Regions from separate parts of the Prochlorococcus sp. MIT2302 genome, predicted to be linked through region 1. Evidence: predicted binding sites of a transcription regulator. Region 1 holds the regulator's gene; the other holds the start of a gene.
What was found. Region 1 encodes NtcA, which controls nitrogen genes in cyanobacteria. Its sites were predicted from a motif close to GTANCNNNNGNTAC; they were not measured.

Region 2: a site for NtcA is predicted at 3,939-3,952, ahead of queF (preQ(1) synthase). Genes of this name have one in related genera too.

Annotation. Positions count from the first base shown of each region.
Region 1 covers NZ_CM186285.1:1,685,972-1,691,854, reverse strand. The annotation lists gene psbH (photosystem II reaction center phosphoprotein PsbH) at 1-64, shown strand, start outside; gene AC6EI2_RS09675 (TatA/E family twin arginine-targeting protein translocase) at 98-313, shown strand; gene pth (aminoacyl-tRNA hydrolase) at 377-988, shown strand; gene AC6EI2_RS09665 (DUF3146 family protein) at 999-1,256, shown strand; gene AC6EI2_RS09660 (RuvC family protein) at 1,240-1,677, opposite strand; gene AC6EI2_RS09655 (DUF3084 domain-containing protein) at 1,678-2,604, opposite strand; gene ntcA (global nitrogen regulator NtcA) at 2,659-3,393, opposite strand; gene AC6EI2_RS09645 (cob(I)yrinic acid a,c-diamide adenosyltransferase) at 3,704-4,300, shown strand; gene dcd (dCTP deaminase) at 4,301-4,894, shown strand; gene thyX (FAD-dependent thymidylate synthase) at 4,897-5,535, shown strand; gene AC6EI2_RS09630 (thioredoxin domain-containing protein) at 5,532-5,883, opposite strand, start outside.
Region 2 covers NZ_CM186285.1:1,017,486-1,023,368, forward strand. The annotation lists gene AC6EI2_RS06030 (FtsW/RodA/SpoVE family cell cycle protein) at 139-1,356, shown strand; gene AC6EI2_RS06035 (cytochrome c biogenesis CcdA family protein) at 1,391-2,131, shown strand; gene AC6EI2_RS06040 (cytochrome c biogenesis ResB family protein) at 2,137-3,417, shown strand; gene queF (preQ(1) synthase) at 3,406-3,822, opposite strand; gene AC6EI2_RS06050 (hypothetical protein) at 4,003-4,230, shown strand; gene AC6EI2_RS06055 (P-II family nitrogen regulator) at 4,271-4,609, shown strand; gene AC6EI2_RS06060 (TlyA family RNA methyltransferase) at 4,612-5,406, opposite strand; gene AC6EI2_RS06065 (hypothetical protein) at 5,517-5,762, shown strand; gene purB (adenylosuccinate lyase) at 5,806-5,883, shown strand, end outside.

The DNA of each region.
Region 1 (5,883 bases):
AATGCTCCAAATTTATAACCAATCACTTCTCCTACAAGGTTTTTCTGTCGACTGGAACGGCTGAATTGATTAAATTCTGAGTAGTTGAATTTTGCTCATGAATATTTTTGGGGTTGGTTTACCTGAAATAGCTGTTATTGCTGGATTAGCGCTTGTTATTTTTGGTCCAAAACGTCTTCCTGAACTTGGAAGAACTATTGGTAAAACCCTCAAAGGTCTTCAGAGCGCCTCTACGGAATTTGAACGTGAAATCAAAAACGCTATGACAGAAGAAGAGTCTTCAAATGAAGACATTTTGGAGAAAGAAAATTAATTTCTCCAAAATTAAATAAATATATTTAACTTTTAGAATCAACTGAGATTCTATCTACTTGATATGTTGGGCAATAACATAAAATTATTAGTTGGTTTAGGAAATCCAGGAGTTGAGTACAAGAAAACTCGACACAATGTTGGTTTCATGGTTTTAGAAGAGATTTCAAAGAAAAATAATTGCAGCTTTCGTGAAAGCAAAAAATTATTTGGTAGGACTTGTGCTTATGGCTCAGGTATAGAACAAACAAGACTCTTAATGCCTAATACATATATGAATGAAAGTGGAAAATCAGTTAGATCAGCAAAGGATTGGTTTAATTTTGAAAATCATCAATTAATAGTCCTAGTAGATGATATGGATCTACCTCTAGGAAAAATAAGAGTCCGCTCTAAGGGTAGTTCAGGCGGTCATAATGGATTAAAAAGTATTATCAAACATCTAGGTACTGCTGAGTTTAAGCGATTAAAGATTGGGATAGGACCCCCAAGTGAGATTCAACAAGACAGAAAATCTAAAACTATATCTCATGTCTTAGGTAGATTTTCAAATGAAGAATTTATAGTATTAAATTTGATCATTCAGGAAATTATTAGTTGTATTGATTCAATCACATCAAATAATTGGGAAAATATAACTACTCGACTAAATTCTTACAAGCCTGAGAAATCATAACTGTTTGAGAATGAATAACAAACCATCAACTACTGCATATCTTCAAATTCATAAGCAATGCTTTAATGAACAGAAGGTTGAGGGGATTGTTCGTGCAGGGGATTTCGAATGGAGTTTTATTTGGGCGTTTCACAGAGGACAACTTTTTGTAGAACCACCACTTGGAAGAGCCTTAATCAAAGATGCCTTAGAGAGGTATTTAGTAAAAGCTGATTACAAACTTGAGTCTGGCGGGGATTACATTTTTACAGTTAGGGCCAAATTTTAATATCTAGTTTCTCAGGCCAGATCAATGAAGATTTTAAAAAATCTTCCAATAAAATCAAAGCTACAATGGCATCAAGATTGTCAGGAGGGAAAAGGATTTCTTTCGGAAGCCAACGAATAAAATAATTTGGAGGCCAAATTTCCCAATATCTAAACCTTGCTCGTAAAGTTGATCCTTTTTCATTCACATAATTTAGATCAAAAAATTTTTTTCGTTTTAATTCATTCTTTATATACTTACAATTTGTTCCATCACCAATGATTATCTTACTAATTTCATAATCTTCACTCCAAAACGAAACTAAATCAGGAAATTTATTTAACGAAGTTATCCCTGCTTCAATTACTTTTCTGGACTTAATATCAGCCAACAATAAGCCACATTTTTTATTACCTGGATCTATTGATATGTAAAAACTCATTTAACTCTTGCTTCTAATAATTTCTTCTAAAGACTTTAGCTCTAATGATACAGAGACTTTATCTGCACTTTGATGCGTATCAACAGCTCTAGCTATTATTTGAAATTCTCCCTTTCTTTTACTAACTAGATACTTTCCTAAATTATTAATTTGATTAGCATTAATTTGCAACTCAGAACTTAAAGAACCTCGTCGCCTAACCTCTGCCAAAGTTGAAGCCATTAAAAGATTAATCTTTTTACTAATCGATTCAGAGTCAGAATCAGATAAAGATATATTTTCTAAAGCAATAACCTCTCCTTTGCTTGTAATAATTTTATTTAATGTGACCTCAGGAAATGCATAAACATAATTTTCACCTCTAAGTATATTTCCTGCTGATTTAATTCTAACAACCCAACTTCTGTTATCAGATATTTTACTCTCAAGCTTCTCAATATCATCTTTACGAACTAATAAGATCCTTCTATAATTAGATTGATTTGTTTTTACTAAATTAAAAGCATAAAGATTAGCTTGCTGCAACAAACTTTCGATAATTTTTTTTATATCACTATTTTTATTTAATTTAATGGTCTTAGTTACTAAAGTCTGGCCACTAGTTATTACTACATTTCCACTTCTAAAAGCATATAAATTTTTTTCTAATTTTTTTAATTCTTTTTCACTATCTATAATCTTTTCTCGAATATCCTCTAGTTGAAATAATCCGACCCTTAAATCCCTATCAAATATAATCATTGTTGCAAATGAAATAGCACTAATAATACTTCCAGTAAAAACAGTTATTAAAACAGCAGTACTTTTTGGTCTTAATTTAAAGATACTTAAACGAGCCTTACCAACTCTAGAACCTAAGCGATCACCTAGAGTAGATAGTATTCCACCTAGGATTAATATCAAAAGAATTTTCAGCCAGACTGTCACAGAAAGAAGAAGTGGAATTAAGCAAACCTCTTAAACCTTAGTATGTAATGGGCTTCAATTAAATCTTTTTGCTAAGGCTATTGGATCGAATATAGTTATCTTTTTCCTATCTATTGCCAACAATGATGAACTTTTTAACTCACCAAGCAGTCGTGTAATTGTCACTCTGGTTGAACCAATAGCTTCAGCAATAGCTTGATGTGAAAGTCTTAGGTCAATTGTTACACCTTTTTCCCCAGGTACACCAAAGTCCCTGCACAAAACCAGCAAAAAACTGGCAAGCCGAGAAGACATATCTCTATGAGTTAAAGTTTCAATCATTGTCTCAGTTTGAAGTACTCGACTTGATAGACCTTGTAGAAGAAGCAAACCAACCGAAGCATCTTGCTCAATTGCATTCCTTACCGAAGTCGCGGGGGCCGCTACGAGTTCCACACGAGTAAATGCAACTGCATGATAAAAACGATCTGATCTATTCCCTGTCAATAAAGATAAAACTCCGAAAAGACTATTTTCCCTCAATAAAGCAACTGTAATTTCTTCACCTGTTTCATATACCCTGCTCAAGCGAACAGCACCACGCCTAATCAAGTAAACCCTTTCTGCTGGATCGCCAGGGAAAAAAATTGTTTTTGACCTATCTACGACTTCGGTAGAGACACCATCTAAAGACTTAATTACTTCCAACAAAGTGTTGGTTGGAGGCAAAGAATTTGATGATGAATTAACAGCCATATGGCTATTTTTTTGTTGGTTGAAACGGGTAAAGCCACGAAACGAAGTGACCATATTTAATTGATCGTTCTGAGAACATTAATAAGTTGTGAAAAAACGATATGTAGCCATGGCGACTTTTTTCACCCTTAATCCCCATCTCAATTTCTTTCCTCGTTCTGAATTCTACTATTTAAAATCCGCATGCTTAAAATAGACTTGAAAACATTCAAGAAATAGATCTATAAATTTAAACTCCTTCAAAGCTCCGAAGAATCTTAAAAGTTAAAAAAATTTACCTCATACACCACAGATAGTGTTCTTTGGTTGATTACAGATTTTAAAGGCGCTAGATTAAAATTTAGACGTTAAGATCGAATTTGAGATGAATGCAGGATCAAGCATCAATGCTCAACGAGAGGACTTGTCACTAGCCAAAGGGCCTTCTCTTAGGGCTCTTCCAGATAGAAAACCTTTACAACTAGTTAAAACACAAGGCCAATTACAAATACACACCTCTCCTTTTAGAGGTAGTTTTTCTATTGTTTTAAGCGAAGCGCTACGATCTGCAGGCTTGGGAAGCAAAGTGTTAATATCTCAATTCTTGAAAGGCGGAGTCAATCAAGGTCCCCATGGAGCAGTAAATCTTTGTGGTCGACTGGAGTGGTTAAGACCAGCTATTGATACTTGCTTACCTGGAGAGTTGCCAGAGGAAAATTTATCTTTTAAGAAAAAACATGAAGAGAAAGCAATTAAAGAAATATGGGAATTTTGTAAAAAACGTTTAATTGAAAAAAAGTTAGACAAAATCGTACTTGATGAAATTGGTATGGCAATTAGCCTTGGTTTTATAGAAGAAACTGATTTGATTTCTATGATCAATAACCGCCCATCATCTACAGATATTATTCTTACGGGACAATCAATTCCTCCTAAAGTGATTGAGATGGCTGATCAAATCACCGAATTACGCTGCAATTAAATGTTAAAGAACGATCGTTGGATTTCACAGCAAGCTTCTTTAGGAATGCTTGAACCATTTCAAGAAAAACTAATAAGGCATCTTGAACCTGAATCAAAAAAATCACCTGTTTTAAGCTTTGGTTGCTCATCTTATGGATACGATCTGCGTCTATCCTCAAAAGAATTTTTGATTTTCAAGCATGTTCCAGGAACAGTAATGAATCCAAAAAAATTTAATCCTGCGAATCTAGAACCTACCGATTTAAAAGAAGATCAGGATGGTAAATATTTTATTTTACCTGCTCACTCTTACGGTCTTGGAGTGGCATTAGAGAAAATGAAAGTCCCGCCAAATATTACTGTTATTTGTCTTGGTAAAAGTACTTATGCTCGCTTGGGAATAATTGTCAATACAACGCCTGCAGAAGCAAGCTGGGAAGGTCATCTAACACTTGAATTTAGTAACAGTTCTGGGGCGGACTGCAGGATTTATGCTGATGAAGGAATTTGTCAATTACTTTTCTTTGAAGGTGACCCTTGTGAGACTACTTATAGCGATAGGCAAGGCAAATATCAACATCAAAAAGAAAAAGTTACCTTAGCAAAAGTTTGAATATGAGTCTTGTTCAATTAATAACTTCTACACCAGATGCTGAGAAAAACATGGCATACATAGCCAGAGTTAGTAATCCAAAAAATCAAGATAATGAAGATTTTAGTAAATTATTAGCATATTGCATCAAAAATGAACATTGGAGTGTCTTTGAGCAAGCTTATATGACTTTACAAATAGAAACCACAAGAGGAATTGCAGCACAAATATTGAGACATCGATCATTTACTTTTCAAGAATTCTCGCAACGTTATGCAGATAGTAGAGCACTTGGAGAAATACCCCTACCTGAATTGAGAAGGCAAGATAATAAAAATAGACAAAATTCAATTTCAGATTTATCAGAAAAAATTATAAATCAATTTAATGAAAAGATTAAACGTCAATTCAATCTAAATAAACAACTTTATGAAGAAATGCTAGAAGCAGGAATAGCAAAAGAATGTGCAAGATTTGTACTTCCACTTGCTACACCAACTAGGATTTACATGACAGGTTCATGTCGGTCTTGGATTCATTACATAAATCTACGAACTGGCCATGGGACCCAAAAAGAACATATGGATATTGCAAAAGAGTGCAAAAATATTTTTTCGCAAGAATACCCAGTGGTTTCATCAGCTTTAAATTGGCTCAATTAACTATGGTTTCTTGGAGCTTCAGTTTTAATAATGTTATTAAAACTCTCTTCCTTAGAGAAAAATTCTGATGACAAATTGCTTGAGTTTGATTCTGTAGTAAAAGATGGTAATTTTGAATTATTAATTAAAGAGATAAATATTTCATTAAGTTCATTATATTTTCTAACCCCTAATGAAAACCCCTTCATAACACCTTTATCATCAAAAAAAATCAGCTTAGGAATACCATATACATCATATTTTTCAATCAAATCAATCCATCTAGAATTATCAACATTCAGTAAAACAACGTCGACTTTATTGTCATTTTGTTTTTTTGCATCAATCATATCTGGAGCCATCTCCTTA
Region 2 (5,883 bases), 670 kb from region 1:
CTAAAAATTAACAATTAAATTTAACTCGTAAAAACTTCTTAGTTTTTAAGGAATTCAAAAAAAAGTAAATTAATTAAAGTTTAAAGACTTGGCAAAATGGCAATTTAACGGCTCAATGGTATACAAGCAAAATATCCTTTGAGTAATATTTCTAATAAAAAAACACCATACACTTCCAAATCGAAAAAGAGGCATGAATCAAAAGATTTTCTGAGTAATTTCATCAACGATAAAATTCTTCCATTGCCTTGGCCATTTTGGCCTATGGAAGGGCGTTTAATAATGGGATTAATAGCCTTTTGGAGCATTTCAGGAATTTTCATACTTGGATCAGCTAGTTGGTGGGTAGCCACCAGAGAAATGGGTGAAGGTACTTATTACATAAAAAGACAAATAATTTGGCTAATCGCTAGCTGGAGCATTTTTTATCTCGCCATCAATATCAAATTAAAAAGCTGGCTTAGGGTTTCAGGTCCTTGCCTTTTTATAGGAATGCTGCTGATTGCATCAACAAGTTTTTTCGGTAGTACCGTCAATGGTTCTACAAGATGGTTGATTATCGGTCCAATCCAAGTTCAACCATCGGAATTAATCAAACCTTTTATTATCCTTCATAGTGCAAAACTTTTTGGTCAATGGGAGAGAATAAATTCAGAAAAAAAAATTTTTTGGTTAACTATATTTGCCTCCATTATTTTATTAATTATAAAACAACCAAATTTAAGCACTGCTGCATTAACAGGAATATTACTTTGGATGATTGCCTTAGCTGCTGGTATTAATTTTAAGCATCTTTTCAACACGGCCTTATCAGGCTTAACCATTGGTTCAATAAGTATTTTTTTTAATGCTTACCAGCAAAGTCGCGTTTTATCATTTATCAACCCATGGAAAGATCCACAAGAAGGGGGTTATCAATTAATTCAGAGTCTTTATGCTATCGGTTCAGGTGGTTTATTTGGAGAAGGATATGGTCTTTCAATGCAAAAATTACAATATCTACCATATAGAAGTACTGATTTTATATTTGCTGTTTTTGCAGAAGAATTTGGATTTTTTGGATCTATTTTACTTTTAACATTTTTACTCGTAATTTCATATTTAACTCTAAAAATATCCCTTAATTGTAGAAATAATTATACCAAACTAATTTCTATTGGATCAGGAACTATTCTTGTAGGCCAATCAATTATGCACATCGCAGTTTCCTCAGGTGCAATGCCAACAACAGGTCTTCCTTTCCCTCTGATCAGTTATGGGGGAAACTCATTAATCTCAAGCTTACTAATAGCAGCCTTATTGGTCAGATCCTCTATTGAATCTTCAGATTTATTAATTAAAAATTCCTCAAATTGACGCTTAAATAGATAATCTAGAAAGGAAAAGTGGTGTGGCAAATCTTTTTTTGAGCATTTCTTCCATAAGCTTGGTTGTCTCTGATATGGCTCGTCATGGCGAGCACATAATTAATAATGGGCTAAATAATCCAACCCCTGTATCACTCCTAATAGTTTTCACTGGAGGCCTTTTAACCAGTTTAGGCCCCTGCTCATTATCACTATTACCAATAACAGTTGCATATCTAGCTGGATTTAAAAGTAAACAAAACCCTCTACAAAAAACTTTTAGTTTCTGCGGCGGGATAGTTATTTCACTAGTGGTTCTAGGAAGTCTAAGCGGTTTTTTAGGGAAAATTTATGGCCAATTACCTGGTTTCTTTTCAATACTTATTAGTCTTTTAGCCATAATTATGGGCCTTAATCTCCTTGGCCTCTTAAAAATCGCCCTTCCATCTGGACCTGATCCTGAAGCTTGGACAAGCAAAGTCCCCCCAGCTTTCGCACCGGTTTCAGCAGGGTTAGCTTTTGGATTAGCCTCCTCGCCTTGTACAACTCCTGTCCTTGCTGTTCTTCTCGCATGGGTTGCCAAGGAAGGTAACCCCATTGGTGGCACAATTTTTCTTGCAAGCTTTGCGATTGGGCAAATTGTTCCTTTATTTATTGCAGGAACTTTTGCAGCAAGTGTTCCAAAATTATTATCTTTGCGACCTATTGGGAAATGGGTTCCACCAATTAGTGGGGTTATTTTATTAACCGTAGGTCTTTTCAGCCTTCTTTCTACTTGGATATGAATTAGATGAAAAAAATCAGCCAAGTTTTAAATTGGCTTTCTAGCTTAAAGATTGCTATTTTACTATTATTCTTAATAGCAATTTCTTGTGCAGCAGGAACTTTTATCCCACAACAAGAACCAGATCAATTCTACTATGATAATTTCAATAATGATCCTTTTCTTGGACTAATCAATGGAAATATATTAATACTTTTTCAATTCAATCATGTTTATACAAGTTACTGGTTTTTGATTTTATTAACTTGGCTTGGTTTAGCTCTGGCAGTTTGTAGTTTTAGAAGACAATTACCAATACTTAAATCAGCATTAAACTGGATAGATTATAAATCTCCTCGTCAAATAGCAAAACTTTCTGTCGCGCAGACAATTAAAACTAATGATCCTTCAAAAAGCTTAGAAAAACTTTCAATAAATTTAAAAAAGCAAGGTTGGAATGTGAGAGAAACAGATGGAAGGATAGCTGCAAGGAAAGGAGTAATTGGTAGATTAGGACCTATACTAATTCATCTAGGTTTAATCTTATTGATGATAGGTGCAACATACGGATCATTAAATGGAAAAACTTTAGAAAGATTCATCGCACCTGGAAGATCAATAGATTTATTAAACAATAATGAAGAGAAAGGATTAACAATAAAATTACTAAAGTTTCAAATAGAAAGAGACCCTCAAGGAAGAACTGAGCAGTATAGATCAATAGTAAAAGTTATTGAACCAAATGGAAATAATGAAGAGAAGGAGATTAGTGTTAATTCTCCATTAAGGTACAAAGGACTAACATTATATCAAGCCGACTGGTCATTAGCAGCAATAACACTTCAAGTTGATAATAGTCCCAAATTACAAATTCCAATAAAATCTATTCCAGAGCTAGGGGAACAAACTTGGGGAACTATTATACCAACCCAAAAAGATGGAGAAGGGCAAATCTTATTAACAGTTTCGAGTGAATTGGGACCTGTAACAATTTATGATAATGATGGTACGAGACTTACAAACATAAGCATAAATAAGGAAGCGGAAGTGAAAAATACTTTAATTAAAATAATAAATGTAATACCAAGTAGTGGATTACTTTTAAAGCGTGATCCCGGAGTACCCTTTGTTTATACCAGTTTCGCTATAATACTTCTTGGTGGTTCACTAAGTATAATATCTACCAAGAAGATTTGGTTATTACATGAAAAGGATCAATCTATTATCTATATAGGTGGCTTAAGCAACAGAAATCTTGCAGGTCTCTCGAAAGAATTGCCGAAATTTATTAGTTTTCTAAGTGATTAACTCTAAATCATTTCTTTTTCCATGACAAACCCTAATGATAGTATGAACATTTCCTCTAGGGTTAAAATTAGCTTCTAATTGCATCCATTTAGGGTCAGAAACTTCAACAAAATCATCTATTATTTTATTTGTAACTTCTTCATGAGATATTTTCTTTTCACGAAAACTATTTAAATAAAGTTTAATTGCTTTTAGTTCAATTACCTTCTTATCTGGTTGATATACAATCCTTAAAGTAGCGAAATCTGGATAACCCGAAAAAGGACACTTACATGTAAATTCAGGGAAATCTATTGAAATTTCATAATCTCTATTAGTCTTGGGATTAGGAAAGCAAATCAATCTCCCAGCAGCTATTTCCCTTTCCCCATACATAATTACCTCTTTAATATTTTCTTCACTCATTTGAATATCTTGAATAGGAATTTAATAACAGACTACATAATACCTGGATTAAGGATTCAACCCTCTAATAAATTTTGCTAATAAAAAACATTTAAATGATGGGGAAAAGGAGATATGTATCAATGAGTACAAAACTAATTCACGCTTTCCCCCCTAATAGATGCATAAACAAGATTTTTTATGGACATCAGTCTTTCTGAAAAGAGAAATGGAACTCAAATAGAGCCGAAAACTGTTCACGGAATTCTTTGGCTACAAACTCATTTCGAATCCAATCATTGGGAAATTATCAGTAATGGCTTAGTAATAATTCCTACCAAGGACGCCCGAATGCTTCAAGAAGATGCAACAAATGCTGGACTAAATGTAAATTTCATCAATTCTCTAAGTCCAATAGACAAAATCTGATCAAAAATTATCTAAGATCAAAAAAGTTTCTTAAAGTGATATGAAAAAGATAGAAGCAATAATACGCCCTTTTAAACTAGAAGACGTAAAGATCGCCTTAGTCAATGCTGGTGTAGTCGGAATGACTGTAAGCGAAGTAAGAGGATTTGGACGCCAAAAAGGACAAGTCGAAAGATACAGAGGTTCCGAGTTCACCGTTGAATTTCTTCAAAAACTAAAGATAGAAGTTGTTGTCCCTGAAGAAAAAATTGACATTGTTTTAAAAGCTATTGCTGAAGCAGCAAAAACTGGAGAGATTGGAGATGGAAAGATTTTCGTAACTCCAATAGATTCCGTAGTAAGGATAAGAACAGGTGATAAAAACGAAATAGCTCTATAAATTTACGAAAAATCCATCAATTTTTCTATGTTATCGAATCCCTTAGAGTCATCGTTCATCCATAATAAATATTCTTGATTACCCGCAGGTCCCTTTAAGGGTGATGCGATCAATCCTTTTGGATACCATCCGTATTTTTTAGATTCGTTTATCACGCCTTCAATAGCCTCAAGATGCAGAGAATGATCCCGAACGACTCCGCCCTTCCCAACTTTGTCCTTGCCAACCTCAAATTGAGGTTTTACTAATACTAACAATTCAGACCGGGCATTATTAAGAAGAGATTTAAGACTAGGCAAAACAATTTTTAGAGAGATAAAAGATAAGTCAGCTACAGCGAAGTCAGGTATTGGATCTCCATCATTAAATAATTTTTCAGGAGTTAAATGTCTAATATTAGTACGTTCCAACAGAACCACTCTTGGATCATTTCTAATACTCCATGCCGTTTGGCCATAGCCAACATCAACTCCATAAACCTTTGCTGCTCCTAATTGCAAAAGACAATCTGTAAAACCACCAGTGGAAATCCCAGCATCTAGACAAACTCGATTTTTGATACTAAGCGGAAATTGATCAAAGGCTGCAGACAACTTTTCACCTCCGCGAGATACATACTTCAAAGGCTGAGTAATTTCTATCTGAAGATCTTTTAAAACTTCTTGGCCTGGCTTATCAAGAATTTGTCCATTAATTGTTTTGACCTTACCAGCTCTAATGAGCTTCTGCGCCTCTTGACGAGATTTAGCTAATCCCTTAGTCAGCAAGTGAAGATCTAATCGCGATTTTTTAGTCATTTGTTTACAAAAACAAACAGGAAACGGAACAAAAACCGCAGAAGTCGTAATAATCCTCTTTTTCAATAGAGAATCTATTTAATTGACCAAAGTTTTTGTCTAAAAAGCTCATGCATCCCACCAATAAAAATGAGCTATCTAGCCATGGTCATTTTCATCTAAACCCAAAGAATCAAGCTGGAGAGGTACTTGAGCTTTTGCCTCCAGGAAGTTTTGCAAAATTTGCAAATCAACCTAATGACTTGCCTCCCTTCCAAGTAATTGACTGCAAAGGGGGAAAATGTAGGGTAAGGCAGCAGGCTTGGGGAAGATATGTGCATTGGGAAGTTGAACACAATAGACTCAAGTCAGCTTGACCTTGACGACCTAAATTAAAGTAACCTTTAACTTTGTAGCACTTTGATTGAGCGTTACACAAACCCAGAGATGGGAAATATTTGGTCTGAACAAGCCAAATACCAAACTTGGCTTGATGTT